Regions from separate parts of the Viridibacillus sp. FSL E2-0187 genome, predicted to be linked through region 2. Evidence: riboswitches for the same ligand, from Rfam matches in the RefSeq annotation. Region 2 holds a riboswitch; the other holds the start of a gene.
The links. A riboswitch is a leader RNA that binds a small molecule or an ion and turns the genes downstream of it on or off. The one in region 2 is predicted to bind FMN.
Positions count from the first base shown of each region.

Region 1 (9,713 bases), 1.4 Mb from region 2:
AGTAATTCTTTGTTGTCGCGGATCCAGTCTGGTAAATCGCGGAACGTTTCGACATCTGGGCGAATCGCACCTTTAAAGTGGCCTACATCAAATTCGTACGTATTACGTGCATCAACGATTACCGTATTCTCTTCTTGCATCTTCTCTAAGAATTCTGCTGGCTCTAAGTAATTACCTGTAATTTCATGTGGGTTAACATCGTCTTCTAGGCTTAAATTTACAAGCTCAGGTCTTGGACGTACATGCATTTTCTTGAAAACATGTTGCTCTGATTCATCAATTTTGAAAACGATACCGTCAAAGCGAGGATCAGCTTTCATATGAGCCATATAAGCATCTGTTTGTTCCACAGTTCCTGAGACTGTTCCATTAATACCTTCTGAAGCGACTAAAATACGTCCTTTTAACTCAATTGATTTACAGTATGCTAAATGCTCAGCAGCAAATGCCTCTGGATCTTCAATCGTTGTGTAAAAGTAATAAAGTAAAACGCGGTAATTCAATGTTGTTTCCACCTATCGAGTATATTTGCAAGATATAGTTATAGGGTTTTAATGTATAGCATTATTCTTGCATTAGTTGTTTTATAGCACTTTTCAAAAAAGCACTTTTATCATTATACATCATTATTCTATTTTGTGTTGATATGAAGATTTATGGGACTATTTAAGTAATAATCAAAACAAGGTTGGTTATTAAATAATATAGCGTCTCTACAGCTCTTTACCATATTCTAATCTGAAGCACATTTTCACTTCTTCATTCACTTTATTTCGAAGGCTGGTCATAAAAAAACAATGAGGTATAGGCCCCCATTGCTTTTTGATATTACATTCAAATATTCTGCTCTTCATAAGAATATTGCGTCAAACGAATAGCGACTTTACGTAACATTAAATCTACAAAAAAGAAAACGCTTCCTAAAATGAAGCCAGCAGTAGCAGCTGTTATTAATTGAAGAGACCAAACTCCACCTTGTGAGTAATAAGCAAATGTAATTGGAATGACAATACTCGTTCCGAAAGCCATATGCAGTAATAGCGAGTATCCTCTCACATTCATTTTACGTTCCGCAATTCGATCTGCTATATATGAAGCCAATAAACCGTATGTAAATATAATTGGAACAACATATACGGTTAATGCAAATGCACTGTGTAGAAAATATTCATCTGCTTGCATATATAAAAAAGGTAATATAAAGAAGGAAATAATCGATGTAAAAAAAGCGCTTAATAGTTTTCTTTCAGCCATTCACATACATCCTTTCTTTTCTTGGAAGTTGCTAGCACGATATCGAAGAAAATATATAACACCGAAAACCTCAACCTTTAAATTCTCGTCTTTGCACCAAAATACTACTTAATGTGCTGAATATTCTTTTTATTAACAGTATTATACAATCATTCAACTTTTTATTCAATTATAAAAGCCGATGTTTTATTACAAACATCGGCTGAAGGTTTAATTTAAATAATGCATCCTTTGTTTTTCAATCCATTTTTTCATGCTATTAAACAATATCATGAATATTATCATAACTATGAAACCTTTAATAATATTAAAAGGTAATACACCAAGTACAATCATTTTTGTTAATGCTGTTCCAGTTGTAGCTGGGACATTTAAAAAGTACGTATACATAGGTAAGAATAACACATAGTTCAGTAAACTCATACCTACTGCCATTGATAAGGTACCAACGACAAATCCAGTAGTTAAACCTTTCGTACTTGAAAGACGTTTATAGACAAAATATACTGGCATGATAAATAATACGCCTGTTGTAAAGTTTGCTATATGACCAACTGGCATACCTGTTGGACTCCCTGAGAAAATCCAATCTAATACATTCTTAAATAACTCAACTAAAATACCTGCTAGAGGCCCCATTGTGATTGCTGCGATTAAGGCTGGCACATCACTAAAGTCCACTTCCAAAAATGCAGGAAACGGTGGTAGTGGGAAGTTAAATAGCATTAAAACAAAAGAAATACTACTTAACATTGCAATTGCAATCCTCTTCTGCAATTTCATGTTCTTCATAATACTTTTCTCTCCTTTTGTAGATCCACTTCAAAAAGAGGAAAGGTATAGTCGTTGTTGCTATGCAAAAAAATACCCTTAAGCACATAGTGTACTTAAGGGAGAATTTAGGCATAGTCAAATAAGCGTCTTATTGATACTCAAATTGAAAGACGACCGTACCTTCACCTTCTCCCATCCAGACTATACTGTCGGCTTTGGAATTTAACCAAATCCTGCCTTGCGGCTCGCGGGCTCAAGAGTATTGCTTAGTTCTCTAATACCGCCGATCGGGAATTTCACCCTGCCCCGAAGATGAACCATAATTTAATTGTAATACACTATAACTATATGCAAAAAAACACGAATTGTAAAGTCTTCTAACTTACAATCCGTGTTTGAATTTAATTTACATTTGTTCAATTGGTAAATAAAATGTGAATGTAGTTCCTTTATCAACTTCACTTTCTACTGTAATTCTACCCTTATGTGCTTCGACAATATTTTTTGCAATGGCAAGTCCTAGACCAGTACCACCCTTACCACGTGTTCTAGCTTTATCAGCTTTATAGAAACGCTCAAATACATACTGTAAATCATCAGCTGGTATCCCTGCTCCGTTATCTTTTACTTGTATGCGCGCAAAGGATAGCTGACGATCTACTATAACTTCTACGCTTCCTGTGACCGGTGTATGGCGTATGGCATTATCAATTAAGTTTGTTAATACTTGTTCTATACGGTCTTCATCCATTTCTAGGTGAAGTGTATCTTCAATTGTTGTATTAAATGTCAGATTTACTTGTTTTTCTTTTGCTACTTGAACAAATTTTTGTGTAATTCTTTCAATAACAGGTGAAATTGGAACAGAATCTTTATATAAACGCATATGTCCTGATTCCATACGAGCTAAGTCAAGTAAATCTGTGACTAAACGTCCCATTCGTTGCGACTCATCATAGATAATTTTAATCATTTCTTGACGTTCTTCTTCACTTGACACGACATCATCCATAATAGCTTCACTATAGCCTTGAAGCATGGCTATTGGAGTTCGTAATTCATGTGAGACATTCGCTATAAAGTCTGAACGTAATTTATCTAAACGATGCTCTTCCGTTTTATCTCTTAACACAGCTACTGCACCGCGTACGGAATTCCCGCTATATAACGGGCTAATTGAAATCGCATAATAAGACCTTTCAATTTCGAGCTCTACCTCCAGCTCTTCTTCCAAATCTAAAACGTGGTCAAGCATATGGTAAATTTCAGCAGGAATAGGTTTATCACTATTCGCACTTTTATTGATAAACCATTTTTGTAGTAAAAGTTCTGCAGGTGGATTGCTGACCAAAATGGTACGATCTCGATTAAATGTAATTACAGCGTCTGTCATTGATGTCAATATACTTGAAAGCTGTTCTTTTTCTTGGTTAATTACTTCTAAGTGATGTTTAAGCTGTTTTCCCATTTGGTTGAAAGCAGTAGCTAATTGACCAATTTCATCATTTTGTAAAACAGGTACTTTTGTTTCAAAATTACCCTTTGCTAATTCAAATGCTGCTTCTCTCATTTTTCGAAGCGGAGACGTAATTCGGGTTGATAAGAAAAACGCAAAGAACGTTGTTAACATTAAAGCAATTGCCGCCGCTAAAAAGACAATTTTAGTAGTTTCTTCAGTCGTCCTATGTATAGCGTCCGGGCTTTGATAAATAAAAATAGCTCCGTGTAGTTCGCTTTCAACATTTATCGGGAAAGCTAAAACGATGTAAGACTCCATATGCTCTTTTTTCGTTGTTGAAGGCAGCATCATTTCTTTTACAACAGGTGCATTCGACGTAAATACTTTATCAAATGCTTTTTCATTAAGAATTTGTTGTTTAATACCCTCTTGATTAAGCCCCTCTTGTAATGAAAAAGAAACCTTACCTGGTTTCTCGGCGATTAATGCATTTGTTTCATCACTTAGAACATCTGAAATAATAGCCTTTGTTGAATCCGTTGTTTCACGATCATTAATAATTCGAGCAATTGTTGAAGCTTCTTGACGTAATGATGATTCAGTTTGTTTAGTATGGTAGTTTGATAAAAATTCGAGCATTAATACAGTAAAAACAAACAATACAAAAGAAACGAGAAGCAATATGGTTACCCATAGCTTCCCGACAACGCTGTTCCACATTCTATTCATTGACTACCTCAAATTTATAGCCAACGCCCCATACTGTTACAATCATTTTCGCCGCGTTCTCAGAAACACGGTTTAGCTTTTCACGTAAACGTTTCACATGTGTATCAACTGTGCGTAAATCCCCAAAAAAATCATAATGCCATACTTCTTTTAACAATTGCTCTCTGTCGAATACTTTATCAGGTGATTTTGCTAAAAAGTATAATAATTCGTATTCTTTTGGTGTTAAATTCACTTCTACACCATCTGCAGAAACTCGGTGTGCGTCATGATCGATTGTTAAATGTGGGAAGACGACTAAATCTTTTGATGAAGAAGTTGTTGAAATTGGTGAGAATGCTGCTGAACGACGTAAAATAGCTTTTACGCGTAAAACCACTTCACGTGGGCTAAATGGTTTTACAATATAATCATCAGCACCTAGTTCAAAACCTGATACACGGTTTGCCTCTTCACCTTTTGCAGTTAATAGAATAATTGGTGTTGTTTTTTTATCACGTATTTCTTCGCATACTTGTAAGCCATCTTTTTCAGGCATCATTATATCAAGGAGAATACAGTGATAGTCATTTGCTAATGTCTTTTCTACTGCTTCTTCTCCGTCTTCAGCTTCTTCTACTGTATAACCTTCACGTTCTAAATACATTCTTAATAAACGGCGGATTCTATCCTCATCGTCTACTACTAAAATTGAAATTTGTTCATTCACAACTATTCCTCCCAAAACCATCTATATGTCTATTGTACATTCAGCCTATCGAAATGAAAAGAAAAGCCCTTCCCTATAAAGGAAAAGGCTTTAGCTTTGCTACAATCCTAAGCTGATTATTAACCAGCGTACGAGTGAAGACCTGCAATGATTAAATTAACAGCAACTAGGTTGAACATTATGATAACGAAACCAATTACTGCTAACCAAGCTGACTTCTTACCTTGCCATCCTTTTGAAAGGCGTAAGTGTAAGAATGCCGCATAGAATAACCATGTGATAAGTGCCCAAACCTCTTTAGGATCCCAGCCCCAGAAACGCGACCATGCTTCTTGCGCCCAAATCATCGCGAAGATTAATGCACCGAGCGTAAATACTGGGAACCCGATTAATACAGAACGATAACCAATTTCATCCATCAATTGTGAGTTTGCACGTTTTGCGAATGGTTGCATGATAACCGCAATTGGTTTACGAATGATTAAACGAATTAAACCGTATAAAACTGTTCCAACTAAGATGGACCAAACAACTGTTGTCAATTTTTTTGCATTGACGATTGCTGGTACGTTTGCAATTGGTTCCATTTTATCTGCGGTTAACAATTCAGATTGATGCATTCCGAACAGTGCCGGTGTATTATACGTAATTTCTTTAGTATTACCATCTTTATCTATGTAGCTAAATTCCGCTTCATAACCTGTTACGTTAAATGTCGTTGTAACTGCTACGAATCCTAGTACTAGGATTAAGGCGTACATAACCACTTCTATCCAGAAACTTTCTTTAGATCTTTTTGTTAGGTCGATATTTTTTAGTAAATAAATCAAACCTGCAACAGCACTTATTGCTAGAATAGATTCTCCAATTGCTGCTGTAATTACGTGAATGTATAGCCAGTAACTTTTTAACGCTGGTATTAATGGGTTTACTTCACGAGGAAACATACTAGCATAAGCAATAATAATAATTGCTATTGGTAAGGCAAAGAGTCCAAGTGCCGGCACTTTATAAATAAAGTAAATTAAGATAAATGCTCCTACAACGAACATGCCGAATGCTGTCGTAAATTCAAACATATTACTAACAGGTGCATGTCCAGCATACACCCATCTAGTAATGAAATAACCTAGATTTGCAATGAATCCAACAAGCGTAATGATAATCGCTAATGAACCCCATTTTTTCCCTGCATCAGCTGATTCATTTTTTGAACCACCTTTGACTGCACCACCAAAAAGTAAAGTAGCTATTAGGTATGCGACGAATGCTACAAATAGTAGATTTCCGCTTAAGTCAATTAAACTCATTAGATGTTGTCACCTTCCTTTTCTTTGTCTTTCAATTTCTTCTCAGCATCTTCTGCTTTTTGATCTTCATCATGTTGATCTACATAAACCGGAAGATGAGCGTACTCCGTAACTGCATCCAAATCTTTTTTCATACTGAACCAGTTTTTGTTTGTATGCGATGCCATTAATAAACGACCATCTTTTGTTTTTAATAGCCATAAGCGACGGTGGCTCCAATAAGAACCGATTGTGACACCTAACATAAAGATTATGCCACCTAGCATTAGTATCATAAGTGTTTTATCTTTACGGACTGTTAAGCCTGATACGTTACGTGTATCAACAGCACTAAATTTCATTTTATACTTAGTTTCACCTAATGGTTCAAGTGTTTGTTTAATAGCTACAAAGCTTGTTTCGCCTTTTGGTGTTTCAGGTGTATACATATCAAAAATAAATGCTGGATTATTTGGTAATGGTGAAGCTGTTTGTGGTTCACCGTCTTCAAAGCCTGCAAAGTCTGGGAAGTATTTTTTCAAGACAACTTTACTATCTTTCCCAACTTTATATTCTTTTTCAGGGTTAGTTAAATCAATTGCTACTGATCCCAGAGATTTCTCCGACTTTTTATCAATTAAATCAAAGTGCATCGTCTTTAACTCATTCAAGCGGAAATCCATTTGATAAAGTGCATAACCATCATATTTCAGTGGCTTATTTACAATAATCGGCATTTCTTTCACTAGAGTTAAATTAGATGTATCACCAGGAACTGAGTCATCAGGTGCTTTAAATAACTTAACATCTGTTTGGTAGTTTTTCGCAACAGCGTTGACTGCTTTTTTAGATTCATTAAATTCTTCTTTTTGTTCATCTTTTGAATATGTTTCAAAAGTGAATTTTTCACTTTCTAAATAAAAGCCTTCCATTCCGGGAATAGCCATTGTTTCGCCTTCACGGATCCAAAGTGTTTTATCAATGTAAAAACCTGGCATTAAACGGAGCATAACACCAAATAAGAAAATGATTAAACCGACATGGTTGATATATGGACCCCATCTCGCAAAACGACCTTTTTCAGCTAATAATGCGCCCTCTTCACGACGAACATTGTATTTCATTTCTTTCATTTTCGCCTCTGTTAGGTCAAATGCTTTATCAGCTTCTTCTGATGACATTTCACCTGAAGCAAAAATACGTTGACGCTTCAAGAAGTTTTCATGACGTTTTACTCGTTGATTTTTTAAAGATTTGTATAATGGAATACCTCGGTCTAGACTGGCAACAATAATTGAAATACCAAGCATGCCAATTAATGTTTGGAACCACCATGAACTATAAATATCAGCTAATCCTAATTTATAGTAAATTGATCCAAATGTACCGTAAGCGGCTTTATATGCTGCTGCAGCGTCTTGATATTCTGTAAGAGATACATAAATAACTTGAGGTAGAAATGTACCAATACCTGCGGCAACTAACGTAATAATAATAATTGCAACGCCTACTTTTACACTTGAAAAGAAGTTCCAAATTTTATCAATAATCGTTTTGTTATACGTTTTTGAACGAATCGCGGTTCCTTCATAACGCATATCTGCTATTTTTCTGCTCTTTTCTTCTTCGGAAAGTGGGCTACCACATTTCTCACATAAAGTTGTGCCTTCTGGGTTCTCGTGACCACATTCACAAATAATTTTTTTCATCCTCTAGAACTCCTTACTCTGGCTTGATACTTGAAAAGAATTCAGCTAACATTTCTTCTGTCAATTCGCCTTCATGTACTCGAACAACTTTACCTGTTGGATCAATAAATATAGAAGCTGGTAAGTTATTAACATTATAAGCCCTTGTGACACTTTTTGTTTTATCGATTACAACTGGGAATTTCAAATCGAAGTCAGAAATGAAATTTTCTACTTCAAAAACTGTTTGTGCTTGGTTAATAGATAACACTTCTATACCTTGGTCTTTAAACACCTTATACTGATTGTTCATTGCCGGCATTTCTTTTTTACAAGGTTTACACCAAGTACCCCAGAAATTCAACATGACACCCTTACCTTTATAATCAGATAAGCGATGTGTTTGACCATTTAAATCAACTAGAGAAAAATCTGGCGCTTCTGCTCCAACTTTTAATAATCGAACCTCATCCTTAGTAGCTGTTGTATATATCGTATATCCAATTGCTACTACAAGTATTGCTAAAATCAGCGTTCTTACATAGAATCTTTTTTTCTTTTTATCCATACCCGAAGTAGACCTCCTAAAAAACATCCGAAACAATCTACCTAATTATAGCAAAGTTTTGAATGGCGGTATTTTGTATATTTGAAGTGTTTGTGAACGTTTCCATTCTAAGCATAGTGTTTTTTATATCATTTTTTTGAGCTTGTCTCATGTTGTTTTATGCTATGTAAAATTGGTTAAGACGTTTAGAAAATACTAACTAAACGTCTTATACCATTTCAGAATGTTAACGATTATTGATATACATAAGGTTTAACCTATTTTACCTGTCTCAGCTAACACTCTTAATTGTTTAACTTCATGATGTGTCAATTCTCTCGACTCACCTGCATTCAATCCATGCAATGTTAAAAAAGCAAATTGTTCACGTTTTAATTTTTGTACTGGGTAACCTACTGCTTCAAACATACGTCGCACTTGACGATTACGGCCTTCATGAATTGTAATTGCCACAATCGCCTTGCCTGATTTGCTATCTGAAGACATTAGTCTTACGCGTGCTGGTGCAGTCTTTCCATCCTCAAGCATAACTCCACGCTCTAATTGTCTTAATGCTTCTCTTGTAGGTATTCCTTTTACACGTGCTACATATGTTTTATCAATTTTGAATTTTGGATGTGTAAGTTGGTAAGAAAACTCACCGTCATTTGTTAAAAGTAGCAAGCCTGAAGTTTCATAATCTAAACGACCAACAGGGAATATGCGTTGTTCAACTTCGGGGAATAAATCTGTTACTGTTTTACGACCTTTATCGTCTGTTACAGCTGAAATAATACCTCTTGGTTTATATAGAAGATGATATACTTTACGTTCTTTTTCTAATTTAACTCCTTCTACTTCCACTGAATCAGAAGGAGAGACTTTTGTGCCAAGCTCTCTAACTACCTGTCCATTGACTTTAACTAAGCCTTGCTTAATCATTTCTTCTGCTTTTCTACGTGATGCAATCCCTGCATACGCTATTACTTTTTGTAGTCTTTCCATTCGTTCACCTCATAAGTTAAATACTATTAGCCTGTCCAAAATTATGGCACACTTTCTACTATAAGAAAAGTATTAGTACCTTATTTAAGTCCTTAACTAATATGTTTGTAAACAGTTTATCTGCTTTTTATATCACTTTTTACCTAAAATCGAAAAAGGCTGCTAATATAAGCAGCCTTTACTCTACTCAACTATTTATTTCCACTTTACATCAACAATAGCATCCTTAACTGGTTGGTCATCTATATAAAATGACCAT
Region 1 covers NZ_JBBOVG010000001.1:2,909,206-2,918,918, forward strand. The annotation lists gene trhO (oxygen-dependent tRNA uridine(34) hydroxylase TrhO) at 1-515, opposite strand, end outside; gene MHH85_RS14255 (hypothetical protein) at 835-1,254, opposite strand; gene MHH85_RS14260 (ECF transporter S component) at 1,465-2,046, opposite strand; FMN riboswitch at 2,209-2,346, opposite strand; gene MHH85_RS14265 (ATP-binding protein) at 2,435-4,216, opposite strand; gene MHH85_RS14270 (response regulator transcription factor) at 4,209-4,925, opposite strand; gene ccsB (c-type cytochrome biogenesis protein CcsB) at 5,045-6,235, opposite strand; gene MHH85_RS14280 (cytochrome c biogenesis protein ResB) at 6,235-7,923, opposite strand; gene resA (thiol-disulfide oxidoreductase ResA) at 7,937-8,470, opposite strand; gene MHH85_RS14290 (pseudouridine synthase) at 8,723-9,454, opposite strand; gene MHH85_RS14295 (D-alanyl-D-alanine carboxypeptidase family protein) at 9,650-9,713, opposite strand, start outside.
Region 1: another riboswitch for FMN. It lies ahead of MHH85_RS14260 (ECF transporter S component); the one in region 2 lies ahead of ribD (bifunctional diaminohydroxyphosphoribosylaminopyrimidine deaminase/5-amino-6-(5-phosphoribosylamino)uracil reductase RibD).

Region 2 (9,713 bases):
ATCAATATTGTCTTCTGAAACGCCATGTCGTACTAAGCCGTCCATTGCGCCACCTAGTAATTTACTTGTGATAAACTCATTAAACCTACCTACTACAATACCAATTTTTAAATCTGTTCCAATTAATTGTGCTTCAAATACTTTTCCCATTTTAAGCTCCCCTTTACGAAATAAGATGATTCATCTTTTCTTTTTTAGTTTCTAAATAAAATAAATTGCTTGCTACAGCTTCAATTTCAATTGGCAATCTTTCGACAACTTCAATGCCATATGCTTTTAGGCTTTGTACTTTATCTGGGTTGTTCGTTAATAAGCGAACTTTTGAAATACCTAAATTTCTTAGCATTTGAGCTGCTAATGCATAGTCACGTGCATCTGCAGGAAAACCCAACTTTACATTGGCTTCAACTGTATCAAAGCCCTGCTCTTGTAACTCATAAGTACGTAGCTTATTGATCAAACCGATACCTCTACCCTCTTGCTGCATATACAACACAACACCCGCCCCTTCAGTCTCGATAACTTTTAAGGCCTGTTCCAATTGAGGACCACAATCACATCTTTCCGAATGAAAAATATCACCAGTTAGACAAGATGAGTGAACGCGAACAATCGGAGCTTCTACAATACTTACATCCCCTTTTACAAGGGCTACATGTTCGAACTTGTCGATGTCGTTTTCATAGCCAATCAAATTGAAATGGCCATAGCTTGTAGGAAGTTGTACATTAGCTGCTCTAGTGACTAGATCTTCTTGGATGTAACGATATTGAATTAAACTTTCAATCGTAATTATTTTTAACTGATGTTTTTGAGCGAAGTCTATTAGCTCTTGTCCAGTAGACATCTCTCCGCTATCCCCCATTATTTCACAGATAATACCAGCTGGAATTGCGCCGCATGCTTTCGCCAAATCAACTGCAGCTTCTGTATGACCAGGTCTTTCTAAGACGCCATTTCTTTTAGCAACTAACGGAAAAACGTGACCCGGTCTTTTAAAATCATCGGCTAATGCATTGGTATTCAATAAATGTTGAATCGTTTGTGAACGCTCAAATGCACTAATACCCGTCTTTGCATTACAATGATCAATACTTACTGTAAATGCCGTTTGATGGTGATCCGTATTATTGGACACCATTGGATGTAAATTGAGCTCTGTTGCGATTTTTTCTGTTATTGGTGTACAAATTAGACCTCTTGCATGTGTTGCCATAAAGTTAATATTTTCTGGGGTTGCATATTCTGCAAGTGCTACTAAATCCCCTTCATTTTCACGATTTTCATCATCAACGACTATGATCATTTTGCCTTCTTTTAAATCCTTTAATGCTTCTTCAATTGAGTGAAACATTGCTATACACCGCCCGTTTTAAAATCCGTTTTGTTGTAAAAAATCCATTGTAATTGCTGAAGTACTATCGTTATTCTGTAATTGATGAATAATGTATTTACCTAGCATATCTGTTTCGATATTCACTTGTTGTCCCGTTTCTTTAAGTGCAAAAATAGTTTCTTGATACGTATGTGGAATAAGAGATACAGTCAGTTTTTCAGGCTGTTTATCAAAAATCGTCAAACTTGTTCCATCAATTGCTACGGAACCCCTCGGTATACAAAAATGACTCAGTTCTCTAGTGATAGCGATGTCAATGTAGACTGCATTTGCTTGCTTTGTTTTTCTGATAATGGTCCCTGTCCCATCAACATGGCCAGAAACGAAGTGACCGCCAAATCGCCCATTTACAGCCATTGCTCTTTCTAAATTCACCAACTGACCTACTTTTAAGGCGTGCATTGTTGTCGCTTTCACTGTTTCTGGCATGACATCTAAACTGAATTTGTGCTGGGTAAAATGCGAAACGGTTAGACATACCCCGTTTACTGCTACACTATCGCCAATTTGCATATCCGACATGATGTCATGAGCTTCAATAGTAAGCTTCATACTCTCTGCATCTTTTTTCAGCTCAGTTATTTTTCCTTTTGCCTCAATAATTCCTGTGAACATACGCTATCCCCCTACTCTCGTAATCACTTTAATCACATCACCAATTCGATCCACTTGTTGCAGTTTTAGTGGGACAGCTTCTGCCATATTATTTACCTCTAAATCTCCCAACATCCCAATTCCATCATAGTCACCTACTAGTTTTGGTGCTATGTAAGTAATCATTTCATTGACTAGACCTGAATTGATAAAGCTTGTATTTATACGCTGCCCCCCTTCTACATAAAGGGTGACAATATTTCGCCTTGCCAGCTCTTGAAGTACGTCCTGGATTGCGATTGTTTTTGTTTTAAGTTGGATAATTTGTACATTGGCTTGTGCAAAGCGGGTGATTTGATCAGGGGTTACTTCAAGCCCAACAACAATCCATGTTTGCGTTGTTTGATCAGTGATAACCTTAGCTTTTATAGGTGTTCTTAAATGCGTGTCCAAAATAATTCGAATCGGTTGTTTTTTACTTTCTGTAAATCGATTTGTTAGTAATGGATCATCTGTTAACACCGTCCCAACACCAACTAAAATCGCATCCGTTTGCGCTCTTTTACGATGAACATCCTCCTGCACTTCTTTACCTGTGATATTTTCATTTTGTCCATGAACGGTAGCAATCTTGCCATCCAATGTAATAGCTTGCTTTAACGTAACAAAAGGCAACTTCTGTTTCATAAAGTAGAAATAGGCTTTATTTATTTTCACAGCCTCGGCTTCACAAAGCCCAACTTCCACCTCAATGCCAGAATTCTTTAGCTTTGCTACACCAGTTCCAGCTACTATGGGATTTGGATCAAGTGTTGCTACCACTACTTTTTTTATACCTGCATTCAAAATAGCCGTCGTACAAGGCGGTGTATTACCGATATGATTACAAGGCTCTAATGTGACATACATCGTGCTGCCACCTGCATTTTCTCCAGCCATGTTAATTGCATGAACCTCGGCATGCGCTGAACCTGCTCTAAGATGCGCTCCAAAACCGACTACATCACCATCTTTTGCAATGACCGCTCCTACTACCGGATTGGGCGAAGTTTGCCCCGCTCCCACTGCTGCTAATTTCAACGCAAAATCCATAAAATACTCGTCATGCATTGTGATAAACCTCCCTTTTTGAAAAATAAAAAACTCTCTAATTAAATTAGGGAGTTTGGGAGAGTTTTAGATAAACGCATTGCTAAATAAACCTAATGAAATACTAATTTTCAAAAGGAATTGCGTGTGATCTAGTTGTCCTTCTCCCATCCAGACTATACTGTCGGCTTTGGATTCGCACCAAATCCTGCTCTTATCAAGCTCACGGGCTTAGAAGCTTTACTTCATCACCGTCGATTGGGAATTTCACCCGACCCCGAAGGACGTACTTATTTAGTTTTTTCCATCAAAAAAACTCCATAGATTTCTACGGAGTTTGATAGGAGTTATGTAAAATATCATAAGCAAATAAACCTATTAAAATACAAGATTTTTAATAAGACTTCGATATTTTCTACATCCTTCTCCCATCCAGACTATACTGTCGGCTTTGGACTCACACCAAATCCTGCTCTTATCAAGCTCACGGGCTTAGAAGATTCACTTCATCACCGTCGATTGGGAATTTCACCCGACCCCGAAGGATATTACATATGAAATTAACAACAATACAATAACGTTTTAGGGCATCAAAAAAACCCCATAGAACACTACGGAGTTTGATAGGAGATATAAATTATCAATGCTAAATAAACCTATTAAATCTACATAAATTTAATAAGACCTTGATATTCACTACATCCTTCTCCCATCCAGACTATACTGTCGGCTTTGGATTCGCACCAAATCCTGCTCTTATCAAGCTCACGGGCTTAGAAGGTTCACTTCATCACCGTCGATTGGGAATTTCACCCGACCCCGAAGGATTATTATATTGTATGTAAATACCATAGCACTTTACTTATTTAAAAACTAGAGGTTTTTTAATTTCTATGGGATTGATTCAGAACATACTAAAATAAAATTCCTCATAAAAGCTTGATGTATTGGACTTTATAGGCCTGTTACATGTCACGGAAAAATGTAACATTTTTTATTAACCAACAACCGTTCACTGTATAGTTAAAGTAATAATACAAAAACCAAGGATAAAAACTATGGATATAAAAGTGATAAAACTCCATTTTTTCATTTCTAATTTTGGCCTAATTATGCTGTTTAAATTAATACAAGCCGGAATATAAATAGCCGTTGCAATGATAGAAAGAATTAAAAAAATACCTAGTAAACCATCATCGAATGTAGAGTCTACTCTCAATCCGAAAGAATGCGAAGCGTACATTATTGTCATGAACCATAATACACCTATAAAAAAAGATAAATAGCCGAGAAATAAGTTAACTATTACAGAAATAGAACGGTATCCTATTCTCATTATATCCTCCTTTTTATTAGTAAAATTACACTTTAAAAACCTCATCACATTGTTTTCTGTCGTAGTGTACATACTATGGATAATAACCTTAAACTATTATATAGATCGTTATAATATTTTATGTATATGACACAATGATATCGAATATTTACTAACATTTTCCCAACAGTTAAATTATCTGCTCTCATAACAAAATTTAAATACACCTAATAAAAAAGTACTACATATAAAAACAATTTAATATCGTTTTATATGTAGCACTCCTCTTTTCAACTTACTTATTCATTTATTCTTCTAGCATTATTTTTATTATTCGGTTTTTGTTTAGCTTCATGATTATGTTGTTTATGTGCTTCATTATTTTGTCCAACCACATCAAAATCATCTGGACTCAAATCAAACCCATAACCAAATTCTTCACGACCTAAGTCATTATTCTTTTTCGCTTTATTTTTTTCTTGGTTGTTATTCGCCATTAATAATCACCTCCATCCAGTTTAATTTGTTCATTTTCTTTTGATTTATTCTTAGTATTTATTCAGTAAATTTGACTTGAGATAACGCTTTGAAATAAAACGGTTCCTTATTAACCTTTTAATTCCAAATCGTTATCAAAAATCCGCTTTTTAATTATTTCAATTTCATTCCAATTAGCAGTATAGTTTTCTTAAGAAAAGGAGTGAGCAGAATGAATAGTACTTGGAATGCAACTTTATATGATTCAAAGCATCAATTTGTTTCTAAATATGGTGAAGGATTAATTTCCTTTCTTAATCCACAAGCAGGTGAACAGATTTTAGATGTCGGTTGTGGTACAGGTGATTTAGCTGCACAAATTGCAGAGTCAGCTGCAAAAGTCATTGGGATTGATCAGTCAGCATCAATGATTGAACAAGCAAGTCAAAAATTTGAGCATATTCCCTTCCACGTCAAAGATGCGCAAAACCTTGGTTATTCAAACCAGTTTGATGCCGTTTTTTCTAACGCTGCGTTACATTGGATGAAATCTCAAGAAAAGGCCGTTGCAAGTATTTATGAAGCATTAAAAGATGGTGGACGTTTTGTCGCTGAATTGGGTGGAAAAGGTAATATTCAATCTATTGTAGATGCAATTCAACAATCATTTCGTGAATTAGGTTATGAATACAAAGCAGAAAAATTTCCATGGTATTTTCCAAGCGTGGCCGAGTATGTTGCTTTACTAGATGAATATGGTTTTAATGTTCACTATGTAGAATTATATAATCGTCCTACTGAATTATCTGGGGAAGATGGTATTTTAAACTGGCTGAATATGTTTAGTGACAGTCTACTTGAGCATTTGACCAAAATTGAAAAAGAAAAAGTTATTAAACGAACAGAAGAACATTTAAAAACCACACTATACCAAGACGGAAAGTGGATTGCGGATTATTACCGTCTCCGTGTATTAGCTACAAAATAAAAAGAGTCGCCCATTTGAAAATTGGGCGACTCTTTTTATTCCTCCTCTACTATTTGCAAAAAGAAGTTAAACTACAAATGAATATGGATGTTACACTACTAAAAGAAACAAATGATATCCCACATATTAAATGAATAGAAAATATTTGTAACTTTTCTTATAGTTCAAACGATTAATATACGAATACATAATTGAGGAGGGAGAAATTTGATCAATAAAGAGAACTTGGAAGACAGTATTATTGATATATATAATCACCATTACTTAGATGTATATAGGTTTCTAATTTGTTTTTCAGGTAATCAAAATGATGCTGAGGATATGACGCAAGAGGTCTTTCTACGAGTCTTGAATAATTTACCTAGCATTAACAGAATAAACAATTTAAAAACTTGGATATTTTCTATCGCAAAACATGTAGCTATTGATCATTATCGAAAGAAAAAATTTGCCACTCTCTTTACAGATGGATTCTTTTTGAAGTTTAAATCAACTAACACAGAACCTAATGAATTATTCGAACAATCCGAACTGAAAAAATCTGTTCATTTCGCTATTTCAAAACTAAAACCAAATTTTAGAACGGTCGTTATTCTAAGAGGTATAAACGAAATATCTATTAAAGAAACAGCTGAAATACTGCAATGTAGTGAATCCAAGGTAAAAGTAGATTATCACCGAGCATTAAAAGAGCTCAAAAACAAATTAAATACTGATATAGAGGAGGTATTTATTAATGCAAAATGATAAAGATTTATTTGATTTAATCAAAAAAACGTATCCTCTTAATCCAAGACCGGATTTTGTTTCAACTACTGAAGCAAAACTAAGACAAAATGCAAGTAAGCTAAATAGAAAACAGGCTTATAAACGTTTATCTATTGCCTTTAGTGGGTTAATCATATTTGCTATAGCTATCTTTTCAATTATATCTTTTAAAGGTATTTCCTTAATAGATCCTACCCTATCTTCTATCGATAAATCACAATCTGCATCTGTAGTTAATAAACAAGAACCATCTATCTATATTTATCAACCTTCTGTTTATATATATCATTCACATAATTATGAATCCTTTTATTCAGAAATAGATGCTAATGAACAAAAACGCTTTTATGATGAAATAAAAAATATCAAATTAGTCGGTAAAAGGCTAAGTAAGAACTTAAATGCCACCAACATCAGAACTATTCAAGAATCCAGAGATATTACAAGTATTCTTAAAGATAGAGGACTCGCCCTTAATAAGACGTATACAGTTTCAAGAGAAATTCTAGAAGATACGCTGAAAAAGAACAAAAACATTCAAATGGTGTTTGATATACACAGGGATTCAGCTGATAGAGATGTTACAACAATTAATATAAAAGGAAAAGACTTTGCTAAAGTAGAATTTGTCATCTCCAAATCAAATGTCAACTATGAAAAAAATTTAAAGTTCGCTAATCGTCTTCACAATAAAATAGAAAAAAAATACCCTGGTCTCTCAAGAGGTGTCGTAATAAAAAACAACCCAAAAGATCAAAGCACCTACAACCAAGATCTCGTAAATAACATGGTACTATTACAAATTGGTGGAGTGGAAAATACACTACAAGAAGAGTATAGAACGACAGACATCTTTGCTGAGATCCTTAAAGAGATAATCGATAACTAATAAGAACCTATTTTCGATATTCAAAACAGAGATAGATAAAGCCAGATATACTAGCTTTATCTATCCCCCAATTTTTAAGTCCCATAAATTGATTTGCATAATTCATAAAGATATTCTGTCTCTACTGAGCTATGCTTTGAGATAAAATATGTTTTAGATGTACAGGTATTAAGTATATTTGACGCTAATAATGCTAGCCTGTCATCTTCTAACTCCTTGCGTACTACACTTTTCGGTAAAAATGCTACACCTATTCCTTCTAGTATCATTTGTTTTATAGCCTCTGTTTGATTCACCTTCATATTAGTAGTATGAGGAAAATGTTGTTGCAACTGACGGTTAACTTCATCCCAATAAGGGGCGTATTCATGAGTCAATACTTTTTCATGTCGTATTATTTCTACCATATCCATACTTTCCAAATGTTTTGGAACAACACAAACAATAGGCTCATCAATTAAACAGTTAAAGCTTAAAGCTGGATTTACAGGTTTTATCTTTGACAAACCGACATGAGATTGTCCTGATTGAATACTATTCGCAACCTCATTTGATTTAACGATTTCCACACGCACACTCACATGTGGCATGTGTTTTGAAAATTGTTTTATAATAGATGGCAGCATAGAATTAGCAATTTGAGGTGCCACTGCTATCGTCAGCTCCCTCTCAAAACCTTCTACATATTGCTGAAACCGATGAATCCCTCCCTCATAAGTGTCAATAATTTCCTGGGCAATAGGTAAAAACATTTCACCATTTTGATTTAAGCGAATGGATCTATTTTGCCTTACAAACAACTGTATATTTAAGCTTTTCTCTAAGCTTTGAATATGTTTAGTCACAGCTGGTTGTGAAATAAACAGTTCTTCAGAAGCAAGACGTAAATTTTCATATTTTGCAGCTTTAATAAATGATTTTAACCATTGAGTCTCCACGTTTTCCTCCTCTAAGTTTATTTTATAATTTGATTGGAAGCTAAATGTTCGCTCATTAAAATACCAATTATTTCATTATAACTCATAAAGTACTTCCAAATTGTGATTATTGAATTATAAAAAGGGTACTCACATACAAAATGTAAGCACCCTTTTCAAAAGACTATATTTGTTCCTTTTTCTCTAACACATTTATCCCTATGCCCATGAAGATGATCGTCATGAACATTAATATACTAAATGGTAATAGTAAATCTGATAGGGAACTACTGTTAACTGTGACACCATTTAATAAATCAATTCCGTATTTTATCGGAGAAATTTTTGATAAGGCTAACATTATTTTCGATGTTACGATTTCAAGCGGCCAGTACGCTCCACCAAGCATGGCTAAAGGAACTGCTAGTACCGTCATAAAGGCATTGAATTTACCAGGTGTATTCGCAATTGCAGCTATGAATATGGAAAGTGACACTATACAAAGTACATATGGAATGACAACAATTAAGCTCTTCCAGTAGCCACCATAGAAATCGACACCCACAGCGAAATAGAATATAGAAAGTACGAGGGTAATTTGTAAGTATCCTAGCAAGAAACTATAAGTTAAATTCGCTAGATAGGCTTTCCATTTTGGAATAGCTGACACAGTTATCCTTTCCCAAATCCTATCCCTACGTTCTATAACGATATGATTAACGCCACTTGCAATCGTATAAATTACCATGAATAGTGTAAAACCAAATAAGCTACGCAACTTTTGATCAAACTTTATGCCATTTTCATTTCCTAAGTTTTTATAGCCAATATTAAAACTTGGTTCATCTTGAATTTTCTCTATTTTACTTGTTATTTGCCCTTTTTGTTCATCGGGAGTTGATTGAATTATCGCATGCTTTATTAATATTTGACTGTAAATCCCATTCAACTCATTCCCCAACATCGGAGCATTCATAAAATCTGGTGCTACGATTAATTTATACCCATCATCTTTTAAAGATATAGCAACATCAACTTTGCCATCTTTGACTTCTTTAATCGCCTCATCCTCTTCGTACATTGTGAAATCATATTGCGATAATTTTTTTAACTCTTTCATAATTACTGACTGCTGTTCGTTATTTAGTGTAGAAAATAAAGCAATAGGTTCCTTTGTTACTTGGCCTTGACCCATTAAATAAGTAAATATACAAATGATAATAGTTGTTACAATATAAGCAGCAGGCTTTCTTCTAAATAATAAAAATTTCGTCTTTAAA
Region 2 covers NZ_JBBOVG010000001.1:1,537,099-1,546,811, reverse strand. The annotation lists gene ribH (6,7-dimethyl-8-ribityllumazine synthase) at 1-150, opposite strand, end outside; gene MHH85_RS07385 (bifunctional 3,4-dihydroxy-2-butanone-4-phosphate synthase/GTP cyclohydrolase II) at 164-1,354, opposite strand; gene ribE (riboflavin synthase) at 1,373-2,011, opposite strand; gene ribD (bifunctional diaminohydroxyphosphoribosylaminopyrimidine deaminase/5-amino-6-(5-phosphoribosylamino)uracil reductase RibD) at 2,015-3,100, opposite strand; FMN riboswitch at 3,235-3,368, opposite strand; FMN riboswitch at 3,496-3,629, opposite strand; FMN riboswitch at 3,777-3,910, opposite strand; gene MHH85_RS07370 (hypothetical protein) at 4,092-4,415, opposite strand; gene MHH85_RS07365 (hypothetical protein) at 4,694-4,891, opposite strand; gene MHH85_RS07360 (methyltransferase domain-containing protein) at 5,104-5,859, shown strand; gene MHH85_RS07355 (RNA polymerase sigma factor) at 6,067-6,606, shown strand; gene spoIIP (stage II sporulation protein P) at 6,596-7,516, shown strand; gene MHH85_RS07345 (LysR family transcriptional regulator) at 7,591-8,454, opposite strand; gene MHH85_RS07340 (ABC transporter permease) at 8,618-9,713, opposite strand, start outside.